DNA from 3 places in the Exiguobacterium sp. s80 genome. Region 1 is predicted to be linked to each of the others. Evidence: riboswitches for the same ligand, from Rfam matches in the RefSeq annotation. Region 1 holds a riboswitch; each other region holds the start of a gene.
What was found. A riboswitch is a leader RNA that binds a small molecule or an ion and turns the genes downstream of it on or off. The one in region 1 is predicted to bind thiamine pyrophosphate.
Positions count from the first base shown of each region.

Region 2: another riboswitch for thiamine pyrophosphate. It lies ahead of KNP94_RS02715 (thiamine phosphate synthase); the one in region 1 lies ahead of thiT (energy-coupled thiamine transporter ThiT).
Region 3: another riboswitch for thiamine pyrophosphate. It lies ahead of KNP94_RS04475 (ECF transporter S component); the one in region 1 lies ahead of thiT (energy-coupled thiamine transporter ThiT).

Region 1 is NZ_JACSMP010000001.1:1,159,529-1,163,731, forward strand. Features, by position in the region: gene KNP94_RS06150 (amino acid permease) at 1-417, shown strand, start outside; gene KNP94_RS06155 (thiamine diphosphokinase) at 635-1,234, opposite strand; gene thiT (energy-coupled thiamine transporter ThiT) at 1,237-1,797, opposite strand; TPP riboswitch at 1,862-1,968, opposite strand; gene rpe (ribulose-phosphate 3-epimerase) at 1,989-2,645, opposite strand; gene rsgA (ribosome small subunit-dependent GTPase A) at 2,647-3,552, opposite strand; gene pknB (Stk1 family PASTA domain-containing Ser/Thr kinase) at 3,589-4,203, opposite strand, start outside.
Region 2 is NZ_JACSMP010000001.1:532,980-537,182, forward strand. Features, by position in the region: gene KNP94_RS02705 (OsmC family protein) at 1-389, shown strand, start outside; gene nagZ (beta-N-acetylhexosaminidase) at 386-1,618, shown strand; TPP riboswitch at 1,685-1,787, shown strand; gene KNP94_RS02715 (thiamine phosphate synthase) at 1,877-2,467, shown strand; gene KNP94_RS02720 (NAD(P)/FAD-dependent oxidoreductase) at 2,464-3,468, shown strand; gene thiS (sulfur carrier protein ThiS) at 3,452-3,655, shown strand; gene KNP94_RS02730 (thiazole synthase) at 3,658-4,203, shown strand, end outside.
Region 3 is NZ_JACSMP010000001.1:830,533-834,735, reverse strand. Features, by position in the region: gene KNP94_RS04485 (DEAD/DEAH box helicase) at 1-840, shown strand, start outside; gene KNP94_RS04480 (50S ribosomal protein L25/general stress protein Ctc) at 1,180-1,818, shown strand; TPP riboswitch at 1,910-2,008, shown strand; gene KNP94_RS04475 (ECF transporter S component) at 2,108-2,686, shown strand; gene KNP94_RS04470 (ABC transporter ATP-binding protein) at 2,683-4,203, shown strand, end outside.

The DNA.
Region 1 (4,203 bases):
GCCTTAACGTTCACGATGCTGTTCGCGATGTTATCCTTATTGACGGCATTCTTCGCAGAAGATACCGTCTTCATCTGGCTATTATCCATCGCCGGTCTCGGAGCACAAGTCGGTTGGATCTCGATTTCCGCTTCGCAAATCGCTTTCCGACGCCAATTCATCAAGGCAGGACACACGCTTGACGAACTGAAGTTCAAAACACCGTTCTTCCCAGTCTTACCCATCCTCTCATTCTCACTCAATCTGCTCGTCTTAATCAGTTTAGGTTTTCAAGCCGATCAACGCGTCGCCTTATATCTCGGCGTCCCTTTCTTCCTACTGACATGGGCGAGTTACCATCTCTTCGTCAAAGGGAAACATATCGCTGCCAAAAGCGAACAACAGGCAGCCAGTTCGACACTTCACGACAATCGGTAACTTGTTATCGGACCCTGGATACACCGGGTTAATCTCAAACAGGCGGCTAACTAAATAAGCTGCTAAAAAATCAAAGCGCCGATGATTCCGTTTCACATACGGAGTCATCGGCGTTTGCCATACCTATCTTTTTGTTCATGACGTCATGACGTGTACTTGAAGAACGCATGTCCCGATCGCTTCAGCGGGATATGATGGAGTCGCGTCTATCACGTTTTTATTTTTCGTGCGTGCGCAGGACGAGAACTTCCCCTTCGACGACCGTCACTTGCGCAACACCAACCCACTCATTGCTGACCGTCAGCGAACCACCGACCGGAACAGGATGCTCCGTCAAAGGGTATTTGACGCCGCGTAACGTCAAGTTCGACGGGACAAGGGGAATGAATGACAGGTAATGATACCCTTCAGACGCGAGTTCGTACTGACCGGTTTTCCAGTACCGGACATCCTCACGTTTCGTCACGAGTCGTGCTGTCGGGAATTGTTTTAACAAATAGACGTTCTGTAGCGTCATGTCGAGCCGACCACCCGTCGCACCAAAGATGAGTAGTTCAGCACCTGCAGCCTGTTCGGTAGCGTAACGTAACGCTAGTTCTAAGTCCGTTTCATCTTTTTCTGCCGGATGAAGCAATCCACCATCCGGAACGTATCCGAGCGAATCAAAGTCACCAATTGCCACATCAAAATCAAGTCCTTGCTCCACTAATGTCGCAATCCCGCCGTCAACACCGATAATCATCGTCTTGTCTTTCACGAATGGTGCGAGCGTCGGGACGTCTTCTGCCGGTCCTGCCGCAACGATTAAAACTCTCATCTTTAAATACCGCGAGCGGAGTAACGTAAAAGACGTGGTGCTGTCGTAAGCAAAATACCTGCAACGACCCCACATAAAACATACGACGGAGCCATATACGTCGCGTTATAAATGAACGAGTATGGAACGACAGGTCCTTTGGCATACTCTGCAAAAAAGACGATTCCACTGATGACATGACAGATGTAACGTAGACCTGCACCTAACAAGGTCGCAAACAAGACAATCGTCATGAGACGCTTTTTTTGACCTTCTGTTGCTGCTTTTTTGACTTGGCCTGCAAACACTCCACTCAAACCGACGACACCATATGCAAGCGTATAGTCAAGCAGCGGTTGGACGACCGTCAAGACTTGCGGAGCGAACATCAATTGAATCGTTCCGACGAGCGCACCCGTGATGACACCACCAACGACGCCGTGACGAAAGGCCATGACGAAAATCGGTAACATCGCTAAGCTGATGGATCCGCCTTGTGGCATTTTGAACGGAATCAATAAATCAAATACAACACCGAGACTCGCGAAAATCGCAATCTCCATTAACATTTGTAATCGTTTCATACTGTGTTCCTCCTAAAAATAAAATAATGATGACAACAAAAAGGCAGTACGACGGACGCCGTACTGCCTGCGTGCGCCACATCCCTACGTCCGTCTGAACGGAACAGGTTCGAAGGGTTAAAGTCTACTCACTTCTCTCAGCCGCTTGACGCGACACCCCTTGCGGTCAAAATTTAATTGTCTTGGCTCTATTATACGTGAGCCGCGTTTCGAATACTAGTGATGGCTTCTGCATAGTCTGGTGCATTGTAGATTGCAGAACCTGCGACAAGGACGTTTGCCCCATTGTCGATACACAGTTTTGCCGTTTCCGCGTTGACACCACCATCGATTTCAATTTCGAACGTCAAACCGCGCTCTGCTTTGATCATCGCTAATTGCTTCAGCTTCGTCATGACGCTCGGCAAGAAAGCTTGTCCGCCAAATCCTGGATTGACCGTCATCAACAAGACCATGTCGACTTCTTCTAGGACATGTTCAATCGTCGACAGTGACGTGTGTGGATTCAGCACGACGCCGGCCTTTGCTCCAGCCCCTTTAATTTGTTGCAAGACACGATGGACATGATTCGTCGCTTCGACATGGAAGGTGACGATATCCGCTCCTGCCGCTACAAACGCTTCGACGAAGTTTTCTGGTCGATCGATCATTAAATGAACGTCAAGGACCATGTCCGTCTTTTGACGAAGACTACTGAGGACGGGTAGACCAAATGAAATGTTCGGGACGAACTGGCCGTCCATGACGTCGAAATGGATGTAATCTGCTCCTGCCGCCTCGACAGCTTTAACGTCTCGTTCTAGGTTGGCGAAATCTGCTGATAAAATAGATGGTGCGATTTTAATCATTTCAATACCTCCGCGCTCGATTCTTGATTTCCTCTACAAACATACCATAATTCGTATAGCGTGAGGACATGATTTCTTCTGCCTCAACTGATTTTTTGACAGCACAGCCTGGTTCGTTTAAATGCAGGCAACCACGGTATTTGCACGTATCTTGCCGTGCGACGAATTCCGGAAAACACCAACGTAATTCTTCGATTTCCATCTCGTGTGGAAAATCGAGGTTCGAAAACCCAGGCGTATCAGCAATCAAACCCTCTGCAAGCGGAATTAACGTCACATGACGCGTCGTATGTCGTCCGCGTCCGAGCGATTTCGAGATGTGGCTCGTTTCGAGATCGAGCGTCGCATCGAGCGCATTCAACAATGAACTTTTTCCGACTCCCGACTGTCCCGCGAGCACACTTGTTTTTTCCTTGAGTAGCGGGCGGACTTCCTCTACCCCTTCTAGCGTCTCACTCGACGTCTCAATCACCTGATAACCGATTTGTCGGTAACCGGCAATCGCCGTCCGGACTTCTGCTTCTGCTGTTCCTTGCAACAAATCCATCTTCGTCAAGATAATGATAGGTTGAATCTCTTTTGCTTCGATTAAGACTAAAAACCGATCGAGCAAATGGGCTGAAAAGTCCGGTTCTGCTGCTGAGACGACAAGCAACGCTTGATCGATGTTTGCGACCGGTGGACGAACCAGGAAATTTTGCCGTTCCTTCACTTCTAAAATGTATCCAGTTTCGCTTTCGATATGCAATACGACCTCATCTCCTACAACAGGACTGATACCACGTTTTCGGAAGTTTCCCCGAGCGCGCGATCGCACCTCGCCCTGCGTCGTCATGACATCATAAAACCCACCTTGTAGACGAATGATCGTCCCGTCCCGATTTTCTTCGATACGATTTTCTGCCATCCCATGCCCTCCTTCAATTTGCGGTTCGTAGCACACTCATTGTTCTGCTTTCGCTTGTTTATAGGTAATCGTTTTCGAGCGATACACTACATCATCTTTATAAATCGTGATTTTTCCTTCTTCGCCCGGATCAATCGTCACCGGAACATCAAATGTTTCGTCACTGTCAATCGACTCTTCAATCACCGTACGTTTCCCTTTAGCATCATCCGTCTCGATTCGAATGACTTGCCGCGGCGGATCTTCATCCCCTTCACCTACAGCATCGTAGGCTACTTTTTCCGGGAAGGTCGCCGTCACGGTTTGTTCTTCCTCCCCTTTTGAAATAAAGACCGTCACGGAATCGTTCGGCTCGACTTTGACACCCGCTTGCGGAAATTGACGAATGACTTGGTCCAGTTCGACTTCACTCGAAAATTCTTGTTCGAATGTACCATCGAGACCTGTCGCGTCCAAGTACGCTTTTGCTTCAGCACTCGACATGTTCGTCAAATCCTTCAATTCAAATGCTGACGAACCTTCGGATACCGTGATTGTAATCGTCTGTTCTTTTGCAATCACTTCTGTTCCGGCTGAAATCGATTGCCGGATGACATTGCCTTGTTTGATGTCTTCCGACTCTTCTTTTTCGACATCTACTTTTGAGAACCC
Region 2 (4,203 bases), 630 kb from region 1:
TTAGTGGAGTGACGGAGTCCGGACACCAACTGGCAATGGATGCAGCACCTGAAAATAACGGGGAGAACGGAGCACCACGACCAACTGAATTGTTGTTACACGCCGTCGCCGGCTGTACGGGAATGGACATCGTCTCCATTTTAGAAAAAATGCGTTTACCGTTAACCTCGTTTGAGATGGACATTGAGGGAGAACGGGCGACGGAACACCCGCGCCGCTTTACGACGATTTCGATTCATTATCGTCTCGAAGGCGACTTACCGGATGATAAAGTCCGCCGGGCCGTGTCGTTATCAAAAGATAAATACTGTTCTGTCTCGAAATCACTGAATGCTGAAATTGAAGTCTATTATTCAATCAATGGCGTCCGAAACGAGGAACCGCTTTGAAACCGATTTACCTGCTTTTAACGGCTTGCTTTTTGACGGCATGCGCGAGTGAACCAGCAACAGAACCGAAGACGAAACCGGAACCGAAGACGAGTCAGCAACAGCCGGTCGCTGACGAACCGACGGCTGCCGACCAGGCGGAGCAAGACATCAAACGTCAGCTCGCCAAACTCTCGACTGCTGAAAAGGTCGATCAATTGCTGTATATCGGGATCAGTGGGACGACGTTATCGGACGCGGACCGAAGTCTGTTAAACGATCACGCGATAGGCGGTGTCCTGTTACTCGGAGGCAATATCACGTCAGACGCCCAGCTGAAAACCTTGACGGCAGCAATCAAGGACGCACAAGACGACGAGGCGCTCGCGTTCCTCGGCTTCGATGAAGAAGGAGGACGTGTCAGTCGTGTCCCGGATCAAACGTTTCATTTACCTCCGAGTCTGACGCTCGGTCAGAAAAACGATCCGGCATTGATGCAAAAGACCGGACAGGCGCTTGGTGCGATGTCACGGTTTTATGGATTTAATATGGATTTCGCCCCGGTTCTTGATGTCAACAGTAACCCGGCGAACCCGATCATCGGTGACCGGGCACTCAGTGCTGAGCCGGATGACGTCGCCCGGCTCGGTGTCCCGTTAATGCAGGGAATCAAGTCGGAAGACGTCGTGCCGGTCGTCAAACATTTTCCCGGACACGGCGATACGACCGTCGATTCGCATGTCGGCTTACCGACCGTGACGAAGACGAAAGCGCAACTCGAGCAACTGGAACTCGTCCCGTTCAAAGCGGCAATCGATGCCGGAGCGGAAATGGTGATGGTCGCACACATTTTATTCCCGGCGCTCGACCCAGACAATCCGTCGTCGTTATCAGAGCCGGTCATGCAACAACTGTTGCGTGAAGAGTTGAAGTTCGATGGCGTCATCGTGACGGACGACCTCGTAATGGGTGCGATCACGAAACAATATGGTCTCGCCCAAGCTTCGCGTCTCGCCCTCGAACGTGGTGCCGACATGGCGATGTTCTCGCAAGCCGGTGCTTACACGGATGTTCATGCGGCAATTATGCAGGGGATCAAGGACAAGTCACTATCACGGGCTGACCTCGACGCGAAAGTGACACGTGTCTTACGTCTGAAACAAACGTATGATTTAGCAGACACGAAGCTGATTCCAACGCGTGAACAATTGACGGAACAGGTCAAAACGGTCACGGATTGGCTGAACTGACAAGTCAGACTAGAAATCAAGCGAGCGGTCATGGTAGACTACGAATGAACCAACCAACACTAAATAGTTCTACACTAGGGGAGTCTCGCAGCAGACTGAGACGGAAATATCCGGACCCTTTGAACCTGATCTAGTTCGTACTAGCGGAGGGAAGTGGCTTCTGATTATCATCCTGTCTCAGGTCTTACCTGGACATTTTTCGGACCACTCCATCATGTTCATGGGGTGGTCCTTTTTGTGTAGCAAGGAGGAGAAGGTATGCGTCCGAAGTTACATATTGTGACGACCGGGACAAAAGAGCTGACACATCTACTAGAAGTCTTGCCGGCTGTTGTGCCTTATGCCGACATGATTCATATCCGAGAACCGGGTTGGTCGGCGGACCGACTCGTCCAATTGATCGAGGCGCTAGTATGCGCCGGTGTTCCACGTGAAAAACTAATCGTCCATGACCGGCTCGATGTCGCCCTCGTGACGAAGGCAAGTGTCCAGTTGACATCACGCAGTATTCCCGTCGCTGTCGTGCGGCGTCAATTCAGCGAGCTACAGATCGGCCGATCAATCCACTCCTTGACGGAAGCGCTTGAGACGGGCAGCGACTTCGTCATGTATGGTCATGTCTTTGCGACGGCGTCAAAACAGGACGTCGCCCCGCGCGGACTAGCGGCACTCGCGCAAATCGTCACGTTTTCAAAAGTCCCCGTCATCGCGATTGGCGGGATTCAGCCGGAGAAGGTCGCGGGTGTCCTTGCGACCGGCGTTGCTGGCATCGCTGTGATGTCAGGGATTCTCGGTCAGGCAAACCCGGTCGAAGCAGTCCGGTCGTATCGCGAGGTGCTTGATCAATGAAAGCAACAGAGACGTTAATCGTCGGCGCAGGCGTAATCGGTTTGACACTCGCCTACGAATTGCTCAAACGAGGACAACCGGTACGCGTGCTTGAGCAAAATCGTTCCAGTGAAGGAGCGACGCGGGCAGCAGCCGGCATGCTTGCGACGGATCATGAACTGATTCCTGCCTTACATCAACTGGCAGCAACGAGTCGACAGCTTTATCCCGACCTCGTCCGTGAGCTGTTTAATGAGACCGGCATTGATAGTGGCTATAAAGAAAACCCGTTTCGACTGATCCGTGCAGACGGGGACATCCGGTTCGCTTCAGTCGGTCAAATCGATCCCGTCCAGTTGACGCGTTCGCTCCGTCAGGCGATTAAAGCCCGCGGAGGTGTGATTGAAGAACAGACAATGGTCACGGGACTGCTCCGGGCAGGGGCGACCGTCGTCGGCGTTGCGACAAGTAACGGTAAGCGCGAAGCCGGGAACGTCGTGGTCGCAAGCGGTCGGGGATCAGAAGCGTTACTCGCGACGAGTGGTGTCGAGATCGCGACGGTACCGGTCAAAGGCGAATGCCTCGCCGTCCGGCTTCCGGGGCATGTCTTGACCGAGACGTTGTTTAGCGACGACGTGTACCTCGTCCCGAAGTTTGACGGACGGATCATCATCGGGGCGACGGAACGGATCGGTGACGAGACGACAGGGGTCAGCGTCAGCGGGATTGAACATCTCCTGCAGGCGGCGGTGCGACTGTTCCCGGCAATCAGAGAAGCGGAAATCGTGGACATCTGGTCCGGGATTCGTCCACAAACAGCGGACGGATTGCCTTATCTCGGGCAGGTCCCGGGAGTCGGGCACCTATTCGTCGCGACCGGGCATCATCGGCACGGGATATTACTCGCCCCGATCACGGCGTCCGTCCTGGCAGACGAGGTAACTGGAATCACGCCGAAATATGAGCTTCGTCCGTTTTCATTACATGAATCGAGGAGGAACACGAATGCAACTCACCATTAATGGTCAACCGTATACGCTTGACGGATCGATTTCGACAATCGACGGATTGATTCATCATCTCAATTTGACGGAAAAAATGGTCATCATCGAACAGAATCGACAGATTGTCGAGCGGACAGCATACCAAAACACACCCATTCAAACAGGCGATTCTTTTGAAATCGTTCACTTCGTAGGAGGCGGTTAATCATGTTAACGATTGGTCAAACGACATTTCAGTCGCGGTTATTACTCGGAACGGGCAAATACCCCGACGTGACGACACAGCAGCAAGCAGTCGAGGCATCAGGAGCAGACATCCTGACCTTTTCCGTTCGCCGGATGGATATCTTTGAAGCGAGTCAACCGAACTTTTTAGAGGCGCTTGATTTGAGTCAGTATCATTTATTACCGAACACGGCGGGGGCGAAGACAGCGGAAGAAGCGGTTCGGCTGGCAAAACTTGCCCGCGCGTCCGGACTGTGCGACATGGTCAAAGTTGAAGTCATCGGCTGTGATAAAACGCTGTTACCGGACCCAATCGAAACGTTGCGGGCATCGGAAGAATTATTAAAAGAAGGATTCACCGTCTTACCGTATACGTCAGACGATCTGTTGTTGGCACGAAGACTGGAAGAACTCGGGTGTCACGCCATCATGCCTGCCGCGTCCCCAATCGGATCCGGACAAGGAATCCTTAATCCACTGGCCTTAAGCTTCATCATCGAACAGATGACGGTCCCGGTCATCGTCGAC
Region 3 (4,203 bases), 330 kb from region 1:
GACGTCGTCTTCCCGGCACTCTTGCCGGACCGGCAACGGTTTCTCGACTGGTCAGCACGGGACGTTCAACAATTCGTCGAACCGTTTTTGCTGCGCCGGACGAAAAAAGATGTTTTGCAACAGTTGCCGGCGAAACAAGTCGTCCATCAGTACACGGAACTGACGGCGGCACAGAAAAAACTCTATGCCGCCCACTTGGCAAAGTTACAGCTCGAGACGTTACAGCATCTCGATCAGTCAAAACCGGAAGAACGGATGAAGTTACTCGCCGGATTGACCCGGCTCCGGCAAATCTGTTGCGATCCCCGGTTGTTCGTCGAAAACTACCGTGGTCGGTCGGCGAAACGGGACCGGTTGCTCGCCTTGATTCAAGAAAAACGGGCAGCAGGCAAACGGATCTTAATTTTTTCACAGTTTACAAAAATGCTCGATTTGATTCGGGACGACCTGCATGAGTTGCACCTCCCTCATTTCGAACTGCGCGGGGATACACCGATTGCGGAGCGTCTCGAACGCTGCGACCGTTTTAATGCAGGCGAAGTCGATCTGTTTTTGATTTCACTGAAGGCGGGCGGCACCGGACTGAACCTGGCGACGGCGGATACTGTCATCTTATATGACAGTTGGTGGAATCCGGCTGTCGAACAGCAAGCGGCTGACCGGGCACACCGGATGGGACAAACACAGACGGTCGAAGTCATTAAATTAATCACGAAAGGCACGATCGAAGAAAAAATCATCGAGCTGCAGGAACGGAAAGCGACACTCGTGACGGACATACTTGAACAACCGGCGTCACTTGCGTTATCGGTCGATGAGATGGTTCAATTGCTTGAATAAGAGGAAAGGCACCGATTTCTTAATAGGATGTAAACCGTTGCTGCTCTAGGGAGAACAGGTTTCTGGCTATCGTTTTTTCGCCGGTTGATGTTTAGCTTTTAATGTTACGGGGGTATAACTATCATAGCACCGCATCAGCGAGTTGCTTTTACAACCACATGTTTCTCAATATCAGCGTAATGACCTGGGAGAGAAATGCTAACCACTCACTTCGATCTTCATTTTTATGAAATCAATTTGAAATAGCATTCGATGCACCGTCTTGATCCGGAACGATTCGTTCCACTCCTTTCTTCATTACCTTTTGAGGGCTATACCAAATTCAAGGGGGAAATGAACATGTCAGTAACATTAAAAGTAGAAGAACGCGAAGTACGCCCACGCTCACTTAGAAAGCAATTACGTCATGAAGGAAAAGCTCTTGGTGTTGTGTATGGTTACAAAGTGGAAAGTACACCGATTGCCTTTGACGAAAAAGCATTGATCAAAGTCGTTCGCGAACATGGTGAGAATGCACTTGTTGCACTTCAAATCGGTGGTAAAAAAGTCAACACACTGATCAATAAACTCGATATGGATATCTTCACACCAACAATCAAGCACGTTGAATTCATCGCTGTTAAAATGGATGAAGAAACAGAAGTCGAAACAGATATCGTCCTCGTCGGCGAAGCGGCTGGTGCAAAACTTGGTGGATATCTTTCACAAACACTCTTTAAAGTAACAGTTGCAGCTACACCAGATAAATTACCGGAACGCGTCGAAGTCGATGTGACAAATCTTAACCTCGGTGATTCTCTATCGGTTTCGGATTTACCGGAAGAAAAAGAATACCGTATCGTTACGGAAGGTGACATTCAAGTCGTTGCCGTCGTCGAATCGACACTTGAAGCGGATCTCGAAGAAGCAGATGCTGAAGAATCAGCTGAAGCGACAGAAGAGGTTTCTACTGAAGAACACACGGAAGAAAAAGAATAATTTTTCTTACCCTCCCCTCGCGGAGGGTTTTTTTATCTGTATTGACAACTGTCAGTAGAGTCGGTACAGTAAATAGCGTACACATTATATGCACATCCACTAGGGGAGCCCATTGGCTGAGACGATTCACTTCGGACCCTTTGAACCTGATCTAGTTCATACTAGCGTAGGAAAGTGGAGCGGTAATTCGTTCAATTTTTCTGCATGTTTGCAGATTCAGCGACCGCTCTCTTTCATAGAGGGCGGTCTTTTTGTTTGTCTGGTGGTTGTGCCAAAGGGAGATAGGAACATGAACAGTTGGAAAATGAAAGAAATCATTGTCATGATGATGTTGTCGGTTGCTTGCGGGGTACTCTACTTAGGGTGGTCGACATTGTGGTTACCGATTTCCGCGATCTTCGGACCGGTCGGATCGAACTGGATGTTCGGGATTTGGGTCATCGCGAGTCCGCTTGTCGCCTACATCATTCAAAAGCCCGGGGCAGCACTGATTGCAGAAGTCGTCGCCGCGGCTGTCGAATTATTCACGGGGAGTCACTTCGGATTATCGGCCTTATTGATTGGTTTCGCTCAAGGAATCGGTGCCGAAATCGCTTTTGCCCTCTTCGGATACCGGAAGTTCAACACAATGACGTTAGTTCTATCCGGAATGTTCGCCGCAATCGGTAGTATGGTCTATAGTCTTGTCGTCAATGGTTTCGCCTACTATACGACGACGACACTTCTGTTGACGTTTTCCCTTCAACTCGTCAGCGGTGCATTGCTCGGTGGATTACTTGCGAAAGTCATCGTCGATGCGCTCGTCAAGACAGGGACGTTGAACGGTTATGCGATCGGGCGTAAGCGGCGGAAGCCGGATGCAGCATGATTCATTGTAACGACTTGTCTGTCCGCTATCCGGGGCAACATGACAACGTCCTGCACAAGGTGACGGTGACGCTACACGAAGGGGAAACGACGTTGCTCGTCGGACCGAGCGGCAGTGGGAAAACGACGTTTTTACATGTTCTCGCCGGTTTATTACCTGACGCGATTGAAGCCGATGTCAGCGGCCACTGCAAAACGAATGGGACGGTCGGAATCCTTTTTCAAAATCCGGACGACCAGTTCTGCATGCAGACCGTCGGAGCGGAAGTTGCCTTTAGTCTTGAAAATCGCTCAGTCGACCGCAGTCAGATGGATGACCGGGTTGACGCCGTACTGGCACATGTCGGCCTTGATGTGCCGCTGACGACACCGATTATGCAACTGTCAGGAGGGATGAAACAACGACTCGCCCTCGCCTGCGTCCTAGCCCTTGAGCCGGATATTCTATTGCTTGACGAACCGACGGCGCAACTCGATCCGGCAGGACATCGGGTTTTGATGCAGCTGATTGAGGAACTCCATCACGACCGGACGTTGACGCTCGTTCTGATTGAACATCAGCTTGACCGCTGTGTGACGTTCAGTGACCGGGTGCTCGTCTTCGATCACGGCGGAACGATTTTACGTGATGGTCCGCCGCTTGATGTCTTCGGTCAGCATCGCGCTGAACTCGAACGACGCGGCATTGCAACACCGCTCCTCTACCCGTATGAACTGGAAACCGTGCCCCCCGCTTCTTCCCAGGCGGGGCGGTTACGAAAAACGAATAACATCCGTCCTCCGGTTCGGCACGACACGACGTTCGCGCTGACGCGCACCGCGATTAGCCGGCGTAAGCAAGTGATTGTCGATAACCTGTCGCTTGCAACACACGCCGGAGAATGGATCATGGTCGTCGGATCGAACGGTGCCGGGAAAAGCACGTTGCTCGAAACACTGGCGAAATTGATTCCGGCGCAAGGCGGTACGGTCCGCTTGTTCGAAAAAGAACTGCGGACATGGAAAAGTCGGAGCTATTACCGACACGTCGGATTCGTCTTTCAACAGCCAGAGCTCCAATTTCTCAAGCAGACGGTCGAAGACGAGCTCGTAATCAGCATGGATGCACCGACGCCGGAGCGGATTGAAACGGCGTTGCAATCCTACCGGTTAACCCATGTCGCCCGTCAGTCGCCCCTCGCCCTGAGCATGGGTCAAAAGCGACGGCTCAGCGTCGCAACGATGTTGTTAGAACCAAAAGACGTCCTGTTACTCGATGAACCGACGTTCGGTCAAGATGCCGAGACGACAAGTCAACTCATCGAGATGTTCGAGCAGGCGCGATTAAACGGGACGACGCTGATCATGGTGACGCATGACATGGAGCTGGTCCACCAGTATGCCGACCGGGTCCTCGTCCTTGGTGACGGGCGACTTCAGTTCGACGGCACACCGGACACTTTGTTTAAAGACGAGACGTTACTCGAGCATAACCAACTCTCTCGTCCGTTATCGTATTTGTATCAGCAACTCGAGGAG